3 regions of the Bacillus sp. GB_SG_008 genome follow, and region 1 is predicted to be linked to each of the others. Evidence: riboswitches for the same ligand, from Rfam matches in the RefSeq annotation. Region 1 holds a riboswitch; each other region holds the start of a gene.
The links. Region 1 has a riboswitch for lysine ahead of ACTDJC_RS15860 (amino acid permease). Riboswitches for the same ligand answer to the same signal wherever they lie in the genome.
Positions count from the first base shown of each region.

Region 2: it holds a riboswitch for lysine, as region 1 does, so the genes downstream of both, ACTDJC_RS07995 (aspartate kinase) here and ACTDJC_RS15860 (amino acid permease) in region 1, are expected to answer to the same signal.
Region 3: it holds a riboswitch for lysine, as region 1 does, so the genes downstream of both, lysA (diaminopimelate decarboxylase) here and ACTDJC_RS15860 (amino acid permease) in region 1, are expected to answer to the same signal.

Region 1 is NZ_JBPZSK010000005.1:410,974-417,129, reverse strand. It holds gene ACTDJC_RS15870 (VOC family protein) at 1-136, opposite strand, end outside; gene ACTDJC_RS15865 (sulfite exporter TauE/SafE family protein) at 485-1,384, shown strand; lysine riboswitch at 1,691-1,884, shown strand; gene ACTDJC_RS15860 (amino acid permease) at 1,993-3,462, shown strand; gene ACTDJC_RS15855 (iron-sulfur cluster biosynthesis family protein) at 3,573-3,875, shown strand; gene ACTDJC_RS15850 (NAD-dependent protein deacylase) at 4,159-4,902, opposite strand; gene pcp (pyroglutamyl-peptidase I) at 4,972-5,619, opposite strand; gene ACTDJC_RS15840 (DUF979 domain-containing protein) at 5,634-6,156, opposite strand, start outside.
Region 2 is NZ_JBPZSK010000003.1:50,722-56,877, forward strand. It holds gene ACTDJC_RS07980 (YndJ family protein) at 1-795, opposite strand, end outside; gene ACTDJC_RS07985 (DUF4166 domain-containing protein) at 783-1,412, opposite strand; gene ACTDJC_RS07990 (DoxX-like family protein) at 1,417-2,325, opposite strand; lysine riboswitch at 2,539-2,726, shown strand; gene ACTDJC_RS07995 (aspartate kinase) at 2,961-4,190, shown strand; gene ACTDJC_RS08000 (hypothetical protein) at 4,741-5,064, opposite strand; gene asnA (aspartate--ammonia ligase) at 5,415-6,156, opposite strand, start outside.
Region 3 is NZ_JBPZSK010000003.1:324,456-330,611, reverse strand. It holds gene ACTDJC_RS09420 (DUF4256 domain-containing protein) at 1-478, shown strand, start outside; gene pssA (CDP-diacylglycerol--serine O-phosphatidyltransferase) at 777-1,478, opposite strand; gene ACTDJC_RS09410 (LTA synthase family protein) at 1,865-3,751, opposite strand; gene ACTDJC_RS09405 (DUF3888 domain-containing protein) at 3,943-4,338, shown strand; lysine riboswitch at 4,429-4,611, shown strand; gene lysA (diaminopimelate decarboxylase) at 4,793-6,109, shown strand.

The sequences.
Region 1 (6,156 bases):
AACATAAGCTATTATATGTTCCCCAATTCGTATGCTCTCCTCCTTGAACTGTATGAAATCCGAGTATCTTCATTTGTTTTATTGCTTCAGCTGGAGAGCATTGAATTACGTGAACAAGATGATCAAACTGTAACATCTCCTCACCATCCTTACCTTTATCCTTTTTAGTGTATTACTTTTCGTTTATTTCTGGCAATTCAAAATTTTATTTAAAACATAGTTGATTTATATGATTAATATGTATTATAATAAAAAAAATTAGAATATGATAAAGCTGATTGGAAAACCAAAGGCTCTTTTCTCACTAGAGAAAGGAGCCTTTTTTATTTTATCCCGCTACTTTTGGGCAGCAAGACCCCACCTTAAGATTTTGAGAAGACAAAAGAGATAGATGGGGGATTATTGCCCGTAAGAGCCCGATTGATTCAATTAACCATCAGTCCTTGATGGTAATTTCACTTTATTATAAACGGAGGTATTAAACATGCAAAAATTAATTATCTTTGCCATCATTGGTTTTTTTGCTCAACTCATTGATGGAGCTTTGGGAATGGCTTATGGGGTAACATCTTCCTCATTACTACTCATGTTTGGAATTGCACCGGCGGTCGCTTCAGCATCTGTTCATTTAGCCGAAGTTGTTACAACTGCCGCATCTGGTATTTCACATATCCGCTTTGGAAATGTCGATAAATATACCGTTTCAAGACTGACATTACCGGGTGCAATTGGCGCTTTTGTAGGTGCTTGCTTTTTAAGTAACTTACCAGGAAATTTAATTAAACCATATATTTCAGTATTTTTATTCGTATTAGGTGTATATATCTTATTAAGATTTATTTTACAAAAACAAGTTGTTCAAACAAATAATAAACGCCTGTCTGGTAAGCAATTAATCCCACTTGGCCTTTTTGCAGGTTTTGTAGATTCAACAGGCGGTGGCGGTTGGGGCCCAATTACTACTCCTGTTTTACTTGCACGCGGTAATGAAGCAAGAAAAGTTGTCGGTTCTGTAGATACGAGTGAATTTCCTGTTTCATTAGCTGCCACACTTGGATTTTTCATTTCTCTTGGATGGGAACAAGTCAGTTGGTTTTGGGTGTTTGCTCTTATGCTTGGTGGTATCATTGCAGCACCAATTGCTGCGTGGCTAGTACGAATTGTTCCTTCTCATTTACTTGGAGTTCTTGTCGGAGGACTCATTATTTTCACCAATATCCGTACGCTATTAACAACTTTTAAAGTAAATCAAAGCGTAATTTTTCTTGCTTATATTGTGACAGGTCTTGTCGTTACAATTGCACTGATTATTACGACTCGTAATCAATCACAACAGACAAACAAAAAAATTGTATATAACAAACAAAAACAAGTTTCCCCATAAAGGGAAGCTTGTTTTCTTTTAGTCTCCTCTTCTACAATATATTTTGTCGAAATTTATTTGTCTCAATTTTCTGTAAATTTTAAAGGATTTTTTGAAACACAATGCGAAACTATTGTATAACCTTTTTCATCAAGAGGTTACTTATTACATATTTTTTAGGACCGGGATGAATTTTGAAAGCGCTTTTCTAAAATAGCCATTCTTTTTCGCTTTTTTTCTACAAAAAAATCCTTGCAATATTCTCAGAAACTCATTACAATTGCGATATATTAAAAATCATAGCAATAGAAAAAATCCTCATCAATCCGATGAGGTAGAGGTTGCGGCTTTTATTAGTAATCCGGACGAGACGCAGAGAACGTCAATAACTCCGAATGAAAGGAAAAGCTGCCGAAGTTTATACTTCTTCTCTGGAAGTATATGCTGGGGCTGTTTTCGAATAGGAACAGAACTGTCACGTTTACAAAGTTACCGTGTAAACGTGGGGCGCTATCTTAACGGAAGGTATGATGGGGTGGCTATTTTTGAAATGCTCCGCTAAAGTCCTTTGGCGGTTTTTTTTAATTCCCCCCGCTCCTTCCTATCTTACAAGAAAAGGAGTGTTGAAAATGAACAGCGCAACTACAAAAGTTACCTCTACGTCTACAAATCAATCTGCACAAACAAATAACGAACTAAAACGCGGATTGAAATCCCGCCATCTTACAATGATTTCACTTGGTGGTACAATTGGAACAGGTTTATTCCTAGCAAGCGGTGGTGTTGTCCACTCAGCTGGTCCTGGCGGTGCTCTCGTCGCCTATGCTGCAATTGGTATTATGGTATATTTTTTAATGACAAGTTTAGCAGAATTAGCATCGTACATGCCTGTAGCTGGATCATTTAGCACATACGCAACAAGATTTGTCGATCCAGCTCTTGGATTTGCATTAGGTTGGAACTACTGGTATAACTGGGCCATCACGATTGCTGCTGAACTCTCTGCAGTTACATTAATTATGAAGTTTTGGTTCCCAAATACACCTTCCCTTATTTGGAGTGCTATTTGTTTAGCTATTATGTTTCTTTTAAATTATATGTCTGTAAAAGGGTTTGGGGAAGCTGAATATTGGTTTGCACTTATTAAGGTTGTAACTGTTATCGCCTTTTTAATTGTCGGTTTTCTTATGATTTTCGGTATTATGGGCGGAGATCCTGTTGGTTTCAAAAACTTCACAGTTGCAGATGCACCGTTTAACGGTGGCTTCATGGCAATCATTGGTGTATTTATGGCAGCTGGATTCTCATTCCAAGGAACAGAATTATTAGGGGTTGCGGCTGGTGAAACTGAAGATCCACAACGTAATATTCCAAAAGCAATTCGCAGCATCTTTTGGCGAATTCTACTGTTCTATATTTTAGCAATTCTTGTAATTGGTTTACTCATTCCATATACAGACAAAAGCCTTGCAGCAAGTGATGTAACAGTAAGTCCATTTACACTTGTATTCGAGAAAGCAGGTGTTGCCTTTGCGGCATCAGTAATGAACGCCGTTATTTTAACAGCTGTTCTGTCTGCTGGTAACTCTGGTATGTATGCATCAGCACGTATGCTTTGGGATTTAGCAAACCAAGGTAAAGCACCTAAATTTTTAGGAAAACTAAATAGTCGTGGTATACCTGTAAATGCATTGATTGCAACATCATTAGTTGGATGTGTTGCTTTCTTAGCTTCTTTCTTCGGTGATGGTGTGGTCTATGTATGGCTCTTAAATGCTTCTGGTATGTCAGGCTTCATCGCTTGGATCGGAATTGCAATTAGTCACTACCGTTTCCGCAAAGCATACACTGCACAAGGAAAAGACTTAAATGACTTACCCTATAAAGCAAAATGGTTCCCATTCGGTCCAATCTTTGCATTTGTATTATGTTTAATCGTTATTCTTGGTCAAAACTACGGTGCATTTATGGGAAAATCTATTGATTGGAACGGTGTACTCGTTTCATATATTGGTTTACCTCTTTTCTTAATACTTTGGTTAGGTTATAAATTTACAAAGAAAACAAAAGTTATTCCACTAGATAAATGTGAGCTTTAAAAATAACAACCTATCAACAAAAGTTGATAGGTTTTCTTATGTGTCCGAGTAGCCGGTTTATTATATTTTTGCCATAATAGAATGAGAATTTAAGAAAAGGAAGGGATTACATGAATATTCGTGTTACAAATACAGCAAAAGAAAAACTGCAACAATTACAAAACGAAGGTAAAACAATTATTAGAGTAAAAGGAAGTATAGGCAACACTTGTACTGTCTATGTGAATATCGATTTAATTGTCGATGAATATCATGCAAAAGATGTCGTATTTGAAGACGAACAGCTTGTTATTCAAATCGATGACTTCACAAAAGATTATATCGGAAATACAATGACGCTAGATTACAGCACAGGCTTTAAAATTACAACACCAAGTGAAACGATTGTTTATGGTTTATCGCTAAAAAAATAATATAAAGTGAAACTTCCATCAGTAGGGTTTTTTTCATCCCCCACTGATGGCTAGTTGAACCAATCGGACTTTTACGGGATAAAAAACTCGATTTTCATAATAAGCAACTCTCTTATTGTATATTGATTCCTAAATAAAAGAACAAGTAACGCATGGATAAAAGAAACAACCATGCGTTACTTGTTACTGCTTCTTATTCTCTTAGGTTAATACATTCGCTAGTTGGGCACTATATATCCCTTTAAAACCACTTTGGCATAAACTTCTTTAGCTTTAGTTTCATTTACTCTGCTTTGTCTGCTCCACCTGCTAAAAATCCATCCACAAATTCTCCTATTGTTTCATGAAACGTATAATCAAAATACGGTTCTTGTCCTGTCCGCTCGTCATTAATAAGGATCGTCGTTGCCCCTATCTCTCGTTTTGCTATTTGCGGGAATGATGCTACAGGCTGTACTTTTAATGATGTTCCCATAACAAGTAATACATCTGTTTCATACAAGCGTTCAACGGCTGTTTGAAATTGAGGCAATGTGTCTCCATATAACACAACATCAGGATTTAAAATGAAATTACACTTCTCACAACGCGGTACTTCATGTTCAATCATATATTGTAAGTTATATTTCGTACGACACTTTGGACAATGAGCAGATTGCAGTGTACCATGTAAATCAATGACACGTTTACTCCCGCCCAGTTGATGAAGTCCATCAATATTTTGTGTTAAAACAACAACATCTTTTCCGTTTTCTTCTAACTGCGCAATAAACGTATGTCCTTTGTTCGGTTTATATTGATGAAATGTTTCAATTTGAAAGATTGCTTTATAATGTTTCCAAAAATCTTTCGGGTTTCGATTATAATATCCTCTTGATAAATACATTTCTACATTTGCATCCGCATACAAACCGTTTGCTGATCGAAAGTCTGGTATCCCACTTTCTGTACTTGCACCCGCTCCAGTTAACACCGTAATTTTCTTAGCATTGTCAATGATAGAACGCACTTCTCCATAATGCTGCACAACATTCACCTCTATGTATATTTCTTCTTTCATTATAACAGGCATATGCAGCAACTTGGAAATTTTCTCTTAATGCGTTGTACCTTCTGCTACTACTATATCTATTTCTACTTCCAAAGCTGTTTGTATTAAAAGCTCTATTCCTTTTGTAATGTTAGAAAGCGACATGCTCGGTTGTCCAGGATATGCACTCGCCTGTTCTGGTAAAAACGGAATATGTACAAAACCACCAGAAATATGATCTTTCTGTTTTGCTAATATGTGCATAAGTCCGTAAAAAAGATGATTACAGACAAACGTCCCTGCTGTTTGGGAAACAGATGCTGGAATTCCCCCTTCACGAAGTTGCTTCACAATTGCTTTTATGGGAAGTGTTGACCAATACGCCACTGGACCATCCTCAATCACTGGTATATCAATCGGCCGATTTCCTTTATTATCAGGAATTCTTGCATCATCTACATTAATTGCAACGCGCTCCACTGTAATATCGGAACGTCCCCCTGCTTGTCCAATACACACCACAAGAGCTGGATCTACTTCATCAATATAAAATTCTAACATTTGTAAGGATGTGTGAAAAACAGTAGGAATTTGTTTACTAACGATTGTATATTCACCTATTCTCTTTTGATCAAGTTGTTTAGCAACTTCCCAAGCAGGATTGATTTTTTCTCCTCCAAATGGTTCAAATCCTGTTAATAAAATTTTTTTCATCAATCCTCCCTCCTTTAAAATCGATATACAAGTACGTACATAACAAGCATGTTAATTATAAAAATAGCGACGGCAACTGGCGCTTGCGCTTTAATAACAGCATTTTTATCTTTAAGCTCTAACAACATTGCCGGAACAATGTTAAAGTTAGCAGCCATCGGCGTTAACAATGTACCGCAATAACCAGCAAACATACCAAGCGCTGCCATAATTGCTGGGTTTCCTCCGTGCATTTGAACAATAAGAGGCAAACCAATCCCCCCTGTAATAACAGCAAAAGCAGCGAACGCATTTCCCATTACCATTGTAAATAACATCATTCCTAAGCAATATGCCATGACAGCCACGAATGGATATTCAGTCGGCAATACTTGTCCAACTAAATCCGCCACTACCTGTCCAACTCCAGACTTAGCAAATATACCGCCAAGAGCAGCAAGCATTTGTGGTAAAATAACGGCCCATCCGACCGCTTGTAGTAAACGGCTCCCTTCTTGTACTGGCTCTGTCACTTTTGCTTTTGTAATAGCCATCGCA
Region 2 (6,156 bases), on a different contig from region 1:
TACAATCGAAATAGTCATCATTCCTCTGAAATTCCCGTATGAGTATAAAAGAGAGAAAAGAATAGTCACCATAAGTGTACTAGACGAAATGATAAGAAGAACTTTCGCACTTATAGATGTAAATTTTGTTTTCCATACAAAAATGCCGTAAACATAGAGCGAAATAAGATAGAGTAGCACCGCAAAAAACTCGAATATTCTCGAATAGGTAATGCCAATGGCAACTGTCATCGGAGAGATGATGATAATAAACATAACAATCGTATATAATTTACTTTTCTTTTGTTGCTTTCTCCCTAGCAAACCCGCAGATAAAGGAAGTAGAAAAGCAGAGTAATGAAAATGAGCTGCTGTGAGTAAGACGATATCTGAACTAAACTGCATAATTGGTATGTTTGCTACAGAAACAAAGAACCAAAAGCCGCCTAAAAATAAATACATAAATCCACTATCAATCGCTGTTTCTTCTAGCGGTTTCCATCCTCTTTCTAATAATCTACATACACCAAATAATGCTACAATACCCGTATATATGAACCAAATTATCGCAAATAGAAAATGGTTTGTTACAAAAGCAAGCATCGCACTTATCGCTGCAATTGGATAAATAAATACTGCAAGTTTGTAACAGAATAATTCATCTCCATCTCTTTTTCTCTTATCTACAATAGAAAACGCCATCGGGATAAATAGAAGAATTGACAATAATATAATCGATTCAACAGGATGTAACTTTGGCCACTCTAAAATGAGAAAAATGACATAACAGAGGAGACCGATTATTATATTTCGCATATATTTACATCCCTTTCTCTAAACGTCCCCTTATAAGAGAAAAGCGGCCCTAATATCGGATTTTGCACTTGTACATAAATCCGATAACAATCTAATTCATCATCATAACTTTCTATAATCTTTGCCTCTCCATATAAAAACCTTGGCAATGGAATTTTCATTCCACATAAGTAGAACCATTGTTTTTTTGATGAAATATAAATCGCTCCTTTTGCATCAACATGAAACGCAAGCGTCGATACGAGCAAATGTGGTTCACCGAAATAATCGACAATTTCATCTTGTTTATCATTCAAATACATAACAGCATTAAAATAACGCTTTTTTTCACCAAATAGAAACATCCGATTCCATCTTACAAATACCTCTCCTCTACTATCTTTCTCTGCAGTATTCTGAATGATAAACGGTACTTCTTCCCCTCTTTCTGAAAAGAACATCCGGAATCTTGCTGCTACTTTTAAAAACATTCTTACAGCAACTGAGCCTTCTGTAATTTCATCCATCCTTCCTTCTCCTACAAAACTATATTTTTCTGTAATTGCATAACGTTTCTGTAATTTTGGATGTAACTGATGATAGGATTCTCCTAATAATGTTTCGTAAATGGAAGACAAATTCTCACCCCTTTCTGCTTCTTTTACAATGTTTTGCTTGCGGTAAATTATTACTATTTACATAACCGATTATTGAGAATCCAATTAGCATGATGTTTAAAGTAATTGGATTAAAAGGTTGTATAAAACTATCAATATTTGTGAATCCTGCTGCAGCTGTCAATGCCAATAGTATAATAATATGAATGAAAAACAATTTCTTCTTTTGGAAAGGTATCAACCATGCGATTCCAAACACGATTTCCAAAAAGCCAATCATTTTAATAATCCATGCAACATTATCAGTTGCACCAATAAGACTAGAAAGCATTCGTACCTCTTCCGGGTGAGTATATAAAACTTTCGGAATAAGTCCTTGATAAATCCACACAAAAGAAAGTAAAAAGCAAACAAAATAGTACGTAACAGCTCTTTTCAATAATAAACGTGGATGAAATCCTTTTTCTAACCACAGTTTTAAAGCATCAAAACTCCATGCAGTTGCCCATCCTAATAACGGACGAAATATGTATGAATCTATAAATCCCCCTATATTTCCAAACCTTGTTTCATAATCATACTGCGTTTCAAAGCGAATCTTGTTCCCATTCGGTGTATACTTCCAATAGCCTCTTCCTACCGTAATCAACGAAAGCTTACTGTCTGTCCAAAAGTTCAGTGAAGAGATTCGTCCCCCATCTTCTTTTTGTAGTTCTCCTATTGATTCTCCTTCTCCAGCAATTTCAAGTCCAAAACCAATTTTTGTTTTATATAAAAAACGCTGCGGTTCGCCTTCCTTTCTCTCTAAATACGATATTTCTGTAAACCGCGCATCCCATTCTGTATGTATCTTTGGATCTTGTGTATATTTCCAAAGTTCATTCATTGTTGTTTCTATTTCAGTTTGCACATAAATAGGTTTTTGTTTTTTCATCCACACTGCTCCATCCGTATAATATAATTAATATATTTTCAAAATATTGTTATAACTTCTTCTTTTAAACATATTTTATATCATTTTCATTTCATATTATAATAGATTTAATTTTCTGAATTTTTATAACCCACTTGATTTCTCTCACCATTTTGATTACTATGGAACAAATGTTACCAACAACTTCATACAACCAATCACTCTCGCCGAACGACGTGAGATAGAGGTTGCAACTTTTATGAGTATTCTAAAGGAGACACAGAGATTGTCCATGAGCTTAGAAGAAAGGAAAAGTTGCCGAAATTTATATGTTTCTCTGAGCATATGAATTGGGGCTGTTTTCGAATAGAAACAGAACTGTCATATATACAGCGGTGTATATATGAAGAGCTATCTACAAAAAAGAGAGATCATGTTTCTTTATGATCGTCTTCTTTTTTGGCGGTTTTTTTATTAGCTCCGTTTTCTGTTTCCTTTTTCCTGTAACAGCACCATCCTCACCTATTTGAGATGGTGTTTTTTTATTTGCTTTCGGTAACTTACAGGAATGAAAGGGATCTATATTTCCCATCTTATGTTTAACAACATTCTTCCTAATTTATTAACCAATATTAAATTGAAAGTGGGCTCTCATGATGGAAATTATTGTTCAAAAATTTGGAGGTACATCCGTTGGAAGTATCGAACGTATTCAACATGTTGCGGATTTAGTCATTGAAGAATATGAAAGAGGACATGGAATTGTAGCGGTCGTTTCCGCGATGGGACATAATACAGATGAATTAGTATCTTTAGCTGCTGGCATCACAGATCAACCTAGTAAACGAGAAATGGACATGCTACTTACAACAGGTGAACAAATTTCAATTTCTTTATTAACAATGGCTCTGCAAGCGAAAGGTTATGCTGCAATTTCACTAACAGGCTGGCAAGCAGGTATTACAACCGAATCTGTACACGGCAGCGCAAGAATTACCGACATTGATACAGATCGTATTCAATCTCATTTACAAAAAGGATCAATTGTCGTTGTAGCTGGTTTCCAAGGATTAAGTGCAGAACAAGAAATTACGACGCTCGGCCGCGGCGGGTCTGATACAACTGCAGTCGCATTAGCTGCAGCATTACAAGCAAAAAAATGTGATATTTATACGGATGTAACAGGTGTTTACACAACTGATCCACGCGTTGTAAAAGACGCTTACAAATTAGATGAAATTTCCTATGATGAAATGCTAGAACTCGCAAACCTAGGTGCTGGTGTGCTTCATCCAAGAGCAGTAGAATTCGCGAAAAATCATAACGTTATATTAGAAGTTCGCTCAAGTATGGAACGAGAAAACGGAACAATCGTAAGGGGAGAATGTAACATGGAACAACAATCAATCGTAAAAGGCATTGCATTTGAAGACAATATTACACGCGTAACAATTAAAGGTTTACAACCAGATGGTCTTTCCACAATCTTCTCTACATTAGCAAGCGCTCATATTAATGTAGATATTATTATTCAAAGTATTACAAATGAAGGAACTGTACATTTATCCTTCTCTATTCATTCAAATGACTTAAAGGAAACACTAGCGGTATTAGAAGAAAATCACGAAACTATGCACTATGAATCTGTAGAATATGAAAACCATTTAGCGAAAGTATCAATTGTTGGATCGGGCATGGTATCTAATCCAGGTGTAGCTGCTAAAATGTTCTCAACGTTACAAGAAGAAAATATTCATATTAAAATGGTAAGTACATCTGAAATTAAAGTATCTGTTGTTATTGGTCGCCTTAACTTAGTAAAAAGTGTGGAAGCACTTCATGAATCATTTATGGCAAAAATTGAGCCTCTCGTATCAGTAAATTAAATGAAGCAAGGGATGGAGAGGTTATCAAGACCTACATCAAAAATATCCCTAAAATAAAGGAGAACACATATTAGTCATGTGTTCTCCTTTTTTCTTTTTCTCAAACTCAAGCCTCCTTTAGTAAAGAAAGACTGGATGTATTAAAGGTTTTTAGCTGTATTTGTTGCGATGTTTACTTTATTACTTAAAAAAACGTTTTTTTCATCAATTGTGAAGTAATAAAGTGAAACTTCCATTAGTGGAGAGTTTTTTCATCTCCCACTGATGGCTAGTTGAACCAATCGGGCTTTTACGGGCAGTTATCCCCTACCTATCTTCCTCGCTTCTCTCTGAATCTTGATGTGGGGGTCTTACTGCCCGTTAATGCGGGATAAAAAAGGATCAGCCTTGATTTTTAGATAAGGTAAGAAAGCTTGTGTAAGTTATTAGATGGCAATAGATAAGTTTCCACTAATGGATTGATGCGTAGGTTAACTTTACCCATTGTCATTTATATCTTGATATAAATTATTAGACATCCAGGTTATAGCATAATTGGTATAACCATTACTTAGAAGCCACCCATGCCCATTCCTGGGAAACCACCCATGCCCATTCCTGGGAAGCCACCCATACCCATTCCTGGGAAGCCACCCATGCCCATTCCTGGGAAACCACCCATGCCCATTCCTGGGAAGCCACCCATGCCCATTCCTGGGAAACCACCCATGCCCATTCCTGGGAAACCACCCATGCCCATTCCTGGGAAGCCACCCATACCCATTCCTGGGAAACCACCCATACCCATTCCTGGGAAACCACCCATGCCCATTCCTGGGAAGCCACCCATACCCATTCCTGGGAAGGCTATAATACGTTGAGAATCTAATGTCATGTTTCCACCTACTTTTTTATAAATATTTCATAGTCTTTTACATGCTATGTTTTAAAAAAATAAAGGAGCTTATTCTCCTTTAAAGTTAGGCAGACTAACTACCAATAACAGGTTTTATGTCAATAAATTTTCACTTCCTGCACCTTGTTACGCCTCCCGCTGTGACCTACGTCCCCTTCTTAACAAATGACCACTTGTTCCGTTATCGTTATATACATGTTAGACTACAGTTTCAATCTCTAGGTATGTAGTATGAGATGTATGAAAAAAGAGGATATATGCCCTCATACTGGACATAGTATCCTCTTCTAATCATAGTATATTTATCAATTGCATCCCTTGTTTTCTTTTTAGAACAAGTGAATGTTTTGCTTTTTGCACTCTTCACGCATGTCATCTGGCCATACAGAAGTTTGAACTTCGCCAATATGTGCTTTGCGTAAGAAGTACATGCACATTCTTGATTGTCCAATGCCACCGCCCATTGTAAGTGGAAGCACGCCCTCTAAAATGCCTTTATGGAAATCATAATCACGTTTGAAATCTTCCCCTCTTATTGTTAATTGTTCATCAAGAGATTTGCTGTCAACACGAATTCCCATCGATGATAATTCAAATGAAGACTGCAGCACTGGATGCCAGAATAAGATATCTCCGTTTAATTTCCAATCATCATAGTCAGATGCACGTCCATCATGTTTTTCACCAGAGCGCAGCGCCCCCCCAATTCCGATGATAAAGACTGCACCGTATTCTTTCGCAATCGCATGCTCACGATCTTTCGGTGTTAATTCTGGATATTTATCTTCAAGCTCTTGAGATGTGATAAATACGATATCTTCCGGTAAATATTTACCAAGGAACGGGTATTTTTCAAATAAATAATCTTCTAAATCTTTGAATATTCCATAAATTGTTCGTACTGTTTCTTGTAAGTAATCTACTGTACGCCATTCTTTTTGAATAATTTTTTCCCAATCCCATTGATCAACGTAAATGGAATGCGTTGCATCAAGTTCTTCATCACGGCGAATTGCGTTCATGTTTGTATATAAACCTTCACCAGCTTCATATCCATATTCATGCAGGGCA
Region 3 (6,156 bases), on a different contig from region 1:
TCATAAAGGTCTTGAATGGGCTAAAGTCCAAGCAAAGCTGGATGCAAATACTGAAAAACTGTGGTCGCTCAATGAAATGGAAAGAACTGGCGGTGAACCGGATGTTGTTGGTTATGATAAAAAGAAGGACGAATACATTTTTTGTGATTGTTCAGCGGAAAGTCCTAAAGGCCGCAGAAGTGTTTGTTACGACCGTGAAGCGCTAGAGTCAAGAGAAAAACATAAACCTGAAAATAACGCTATTGATATGGCAACTTTTATGGGCATAGAACTTTTGACTGAAGAACAATATCGAGCGTTGCAGAAACTTGAAAATTTTGATATGAAAACGTCGAGTTGGGTGCAAACACCCACTGATATTAGAGAACTCGGCGGTGCACTTTTTTGCGATCGTCGCTTTGGTCACGTCTTCGTGTATCACAATGGAGCAGAATCCTACTATGCTGCCAGGGGTTTTCGTGGCTCGCTAGTGGTCTAAATTTTGTACAGACAGCTAAATTTGAATTTGAGAACAGATCACCTAGGGAAAAGTTTTAATTTCATTCTTCAACTATCGGGCGCGATTATGAAAAAAAAGTAAAAGGGATGATACATATTAGTCATGTATAATATGTATCACCCCTTATTTTTTATGACTTTTTACGATTTAAGTCTTGATAATTTTTATAACAACTTTATTATTTGTGTACAGCCCGCCCAATCGAATCGGACTCTTACAGCTGTTAATGCGGGATAAAAAAAGAATCCTTCCTTATGACAGGAAGGATTCTTTTTTACTATTTGTTTGCTCGCTTCTTTTGTGCCGGTCGTTGTCTAAGAAATTGTGACAGCATAAACAAAATATAGAGCGGAATAGCAATGAATAGAAAAACTGAAATATTACCAAAGCTCGTTTTATACATCGTATAAATAATCCCAATTAAAAAGAGTGTTACGATAATACTATATTTTGGAATGGGTACATCTTTCATGCTTGGAATACGAATACGACTAACCATAAGAAATGCAAATGCCACGAATACTGTAATAAGTACTATTTTTGGAATCACATGTGAAAATAACGTTAAGAAAGCAACGATACCGCCTGCAGCTGTAATTGGTACACCAGTAAAGTATTTCATTGATGTTGATGATGGTGTGACATTGAAGCGAGCTAATCTGTATGCTCCAAATAGAGGGAAAAGTCCTGCTATGTATAATCCGATAATACCGTAATTAGAGAAGGATGTGTAATACATCAATACAGCGGGTGCAGCACCAAATGTAACTACGTCTGCTAATGAATCAAGTTCTTTTCCGAGTTGTGAATCGACACGAAGTAAGCGCGCGATTCTTCCATCAAGGCTATCTAGCATCATTCCGATTAAAACTAAAATTGCCGCTGATTTGTAGTATCCTAATGAAGCGTAGCCGATGGATAGAAATCCACTATATAAATTTCCGAGCGTAAATAAGTTTGGAATGGCTGCTCTGTACAAAATCTGATCCCTTGCTTTCTTTTATAGATTCTTGATTAGTTTATGGAAGTTTATCCTTTTTATCATAACATAAATTTCCTGTGCTAGTATGAAAAAATTCTTCGTTTTGAGAAAGATTTCATTGGATTTTCATTTGTTGTAAAACCGGAAGTATTAATCAAGGAAATCCATTATGTTGTTGGAATGAATAAAGTATATAATACAACCTGCTTTTTGGAGAAATAAAGGACATATTACGTTAAAAATAAACCCCGAATTGTCATAATTCGAGGTTAGTTCGTTATTCTGTATCAATAGGAAGTAAAACCTACAACCACATCAATATTTAGAGAAAACAAAGAAGCTAGGTGGAGGATGGAAAACCCCTATCTGATTAAAATTTCACCTTATTCAAATTTCGTTATCATCGTACCAGTCTTATATTTATTATGCGGGTCAAATCGTAACAAATCACCGTAAATGAGTTTATCAGAGTAATTCAATTCTGTTTTTGCCTTTTCGATATATGGTTGACAAATGTTAATATCAGTTGGCTCACCAGTTTTTTTGTTATAGCATACATTTTTTGTATACATATAATCATTTGTTACGAAACTACCGTCACGCATAACCACAAGTGGTTCATCGTTTGTTTCAAATAAATCTGTGCCAAATTCAATAGAGTTGTTTGTTTTCACACCGAGTAAATGAAGAAGCGTCGGTTTTACATCAATTTGTCCAGAAACTTTTGAAATGATTTTTCCTTTCTGACCAGGAATATGTATGATGAGCGGTACCCTTTGCAACTGCATCATATCAAAAGGAGTAAGTGTTTCTTTTCCAACAAATTGTGCCATAGCAGCATTATGATTTTCAGAAATACCATAATGATCTCCGTAGATCATGATAATAGAATTGTCGTATAAGCCTTCTTTTTTTAATTGTTCAATAAAATGTTTCAGTGCTTCATCTGTATAACGTACAGTTGGAAAATAACGATTTACAACGTCGCTTTCTGAATTGTATTCATCAATGGATTGATCCTCCGGTTGTAGCAAAAAAGGAAAATGATTTGTTAATGTAATGAATTTCGTATAGAACGGCTGTGGTAAAGATTTTAATTTTGAAATAGATTGTTCAAAGAATTCTTTATCTTTTAATCCCCAACCAACAGACATTTGTTCTGTACCTGTATAGTCTTGTAAATTAAAATAACGATCATATCCGAGTGCAGGATACATCAAATCACGATTCCAAAATGTTTTATCATTTGAATGAAATACAGCAGAGTAATATCCATATTTTTTGAGTTGCTCTGGTGTGGCTGTATATTCATTATTAGCATGTGTAAAGAAAACAGAGCCACGATCAAGCGGGTATAAGGAGTTTTCAATAATAAACTCGGCATCCGATGTTTTCCCTTGTCCAGTTTGATGATAAAAGTTATCGAAATAATAGCTGTCTTTAATGAAGTCATTTAAAAATGGTGTAATTTCTTTTCCATTTATTTTTTGATTGATGACAAAACTTTGTGTGGACTCCATTGAAATTAAAATAACATTTTTACCTTTTGCCACGCCGAACAACTCTTTGTTTTCTTGTCTATCCTTTGTTTTTACGTAGTTATCAATTTCAGAAAAGCTATCTCCGCTTGCAAAAACACGCTGAGCAGAAGATTTCGATTGCAGTGCAATATCATAAACATGATAAGTATACAAACCAAGATTTTTCACAACCGTTTGGCGATCAAATGAATGTGAAAAAAGTTGTGGTTTATAAATAACTGAAACAACCATTTGCAAAGCTAATGCTGCTGTTACACCACTAAAAAACGTTCGTTTCTCTTGCCGAGATAGAGGAGTAGTGTCACAAAAATTAGGGGATTTACGAGATAAAATGGCTAAAATAATTACATCAGCAAATAAAAGAAGTGTTTTATATGTAAATAGTTCTTTAATACTTGTCCCTAAATCAGCCATATTATTTGTTTGAAATAATACAGGGAATGTTACAAAATCATCGTAAAATCCGTAAAACATAGCATTGCCAAATAAAATAAAGGATAGCACGATACTAATACTGATAATGATTCGGTTTCGATGTTTTGTTGCTAATAAAGCGAAACCGAAAAATAATAATAATGAAGCTAATGGATTAAAGAACAACATAATTTGTTCGAAAGCGTTATCAATTTTCATATCAAAAGCTAATTTGTATACAATATATGTTTTGATCCACAATAAGACGACAGCCACGAGAGCAAATCGTACTTTTGGAAACAAACGTTGTATCATAACGGGCTCCTCCTACTACCTACAAGTAACCGCCTCTTTTATGTATATGACAGGCTACATATTTATATGTTTTTTACTATGTGTACTATTATATAAAAACATAGCGAAATTGTGGATGATTTTCTAACAATTGGATAGAAAAAGAAGAGAAGGATAAAATAAAGGCATTGATTGATAGATGGAGGAGTACTATGAAGAAAATATGTTGTTTTATATTAAGTTGTTTCATTTTACTTGGAAATCCAGCTTCTTTCTCTGCTGAGCATGAGCCATTATTACTAGAAGATGCACTTTATTCCGTGCTGTTTCCGAGAATAAATGAAGCAATTCAAAAACATTATGGAAAACAAAAGCCGTATGAGTGCCCTAAAATTGTTAGTATAAAAAAAATGTACAGCGGTACATATTTGTTTCGGACATCTATCGAAATGATTAAATATGAGCCAGGAACAGGTGGGAGAAAGCTTCCGCCATTTGAAAAAGTAACGATTACATTTGAAAATGATAGTGGTGAATGGACTGTGAAAAATATAGATGTAAAGCGCTTACCAGATGATACGAAAATTAATTGCCGTAAACCGATTTGAAAAAAGTGTTTGACAAATAAATTAGTCATTTGATATTGTTAATAGCAACAAAAAGATGCTTGAAAATTAAATAGACTTACCTCATCTACACTCGAAGGTAGAGGCCGCGGTAATCAAAAGTAAACTATGGGAAATAAAGTGGTATTCATGATCATAGGTTGAAAGGGGTTATCGCCGAAATATATGAATGACCACTTCATTCATATATTGGGACTGCATTGAATAAATGTAGTACTGTCATAAGTATTTTGCTTATGGAGAGCTATTAGGAGATGTTTGATGCGGTTTCTTATTTGAGAAAATAACAATACGTTTATTTTTTCGGCATAAATTCTTCTAATAAGAAACGCGTGTGAACATTGTTCCGCGCGTTTTTTGTTTATCTAAATTAGGAATAATAGTAATAAATAAGAAATGTAATAGAGGGTTTTGCGAAAACAAGGGAGGAATTCACATGTATTTACACGGCACAAGCCGCATTAATGAGCAAGGACACTTAGAAATTGGAGGATGCGATGCTACTGAACTTACAAGAGCATATGGGACACCACTTTATGTTTACGATGAAGCAGCAATTCGTGAGAAATGTCGTGCATTTCATCGTGCTTTTAGAGAAAGTGGGTTCTCTTATCAAGTAGCATATGCAAGCAAAGCGTTCTTGTGCATGGAAATGTGCAGGTTAGCTGCCGAAGAAAATATGTCGCTAGATGTTGTGTCTAGCGGAGAACTATATACGGCGTTGCAAGCGGGATTTCCAGCAGAGCGCATCCATTTTCATGGTAATAATAAAACAGAAGAAGAAATAAGAATGGCATTAGAAGCTAATATTGGCTGCTTTGTTGTAGATAATTTTTTTGAACTAGAGGTATTGCATGATTTAGCGAAAGAATACGGGCAAGTTGTGAATATCTTGCTGCGCGTGACGCCGGGAGTAGAAGCGCATACACATGAATATATTACAACAGGTCAAGATGATTCTAAGTTTGGTTTTGGTATTTCAACAGGGCATGCATCACAAGCGATAAAAAGTGCATTAGAAAAATCAAACTATCGTGTATTAGGAATTCATTCTCATATCGGATCGCAAATTTTTGAGACGGCAGGATTTGTTCGTGCAATTGAAGTGCTTCGCAACTTCTTGGAAACAGTGAGAAAAGAAATGAACTATGTAGCTCCAGTATTAAATGTAGGAGGCGGTTTTGGAATTCGCTATACAGAGGGAGATACACCGCTTGCCCTTGGTGAATATGTGAAAGCTGTGACGGATGCGGTACGCGAGCAGTTTACAGTATGTGAATACCCCCTTCCAGAAATTTGGGTGGAACCAGGCCGTAGCATTGTTGGGGATGCAGGAACAACGCTGTATACAGTTGGAGCGATTAAAGATATTCCAGGTATCCGTAAATATGTATCGGTTGATGGAGGTATGACAGATAATCTTCGCCCAGCACTTTATGGAGCCCGTTATGAAGCATTACTAGCAAATCGAGCAAATGAATCTGCTGAAGAGGTTGTTTCAATTGCAGGCAAATGTTGTGAAAGTGGGGATATGCTCATTTGGGATGTAGAGCTTCCAAAAGTTGTTTCTTGTGATCTCTTAGCTATTTCTTGTACAGGGGCATATGGTTATTCGATGGCAAATAATTATAACCGTATTCGTCGCCCAGCAGTTGTGTTTGCAAAAAACGGAAAATCACAAGTTGTTGTGGAGAGAGAATCGTATGAAAATATTATTGAGAACGATCGCATACGTGTAAAGGAACTTGTATGACTGCGTCCTTACTTAGCTGAAGTGGGAGTTGTTTAGGTGAACAACTC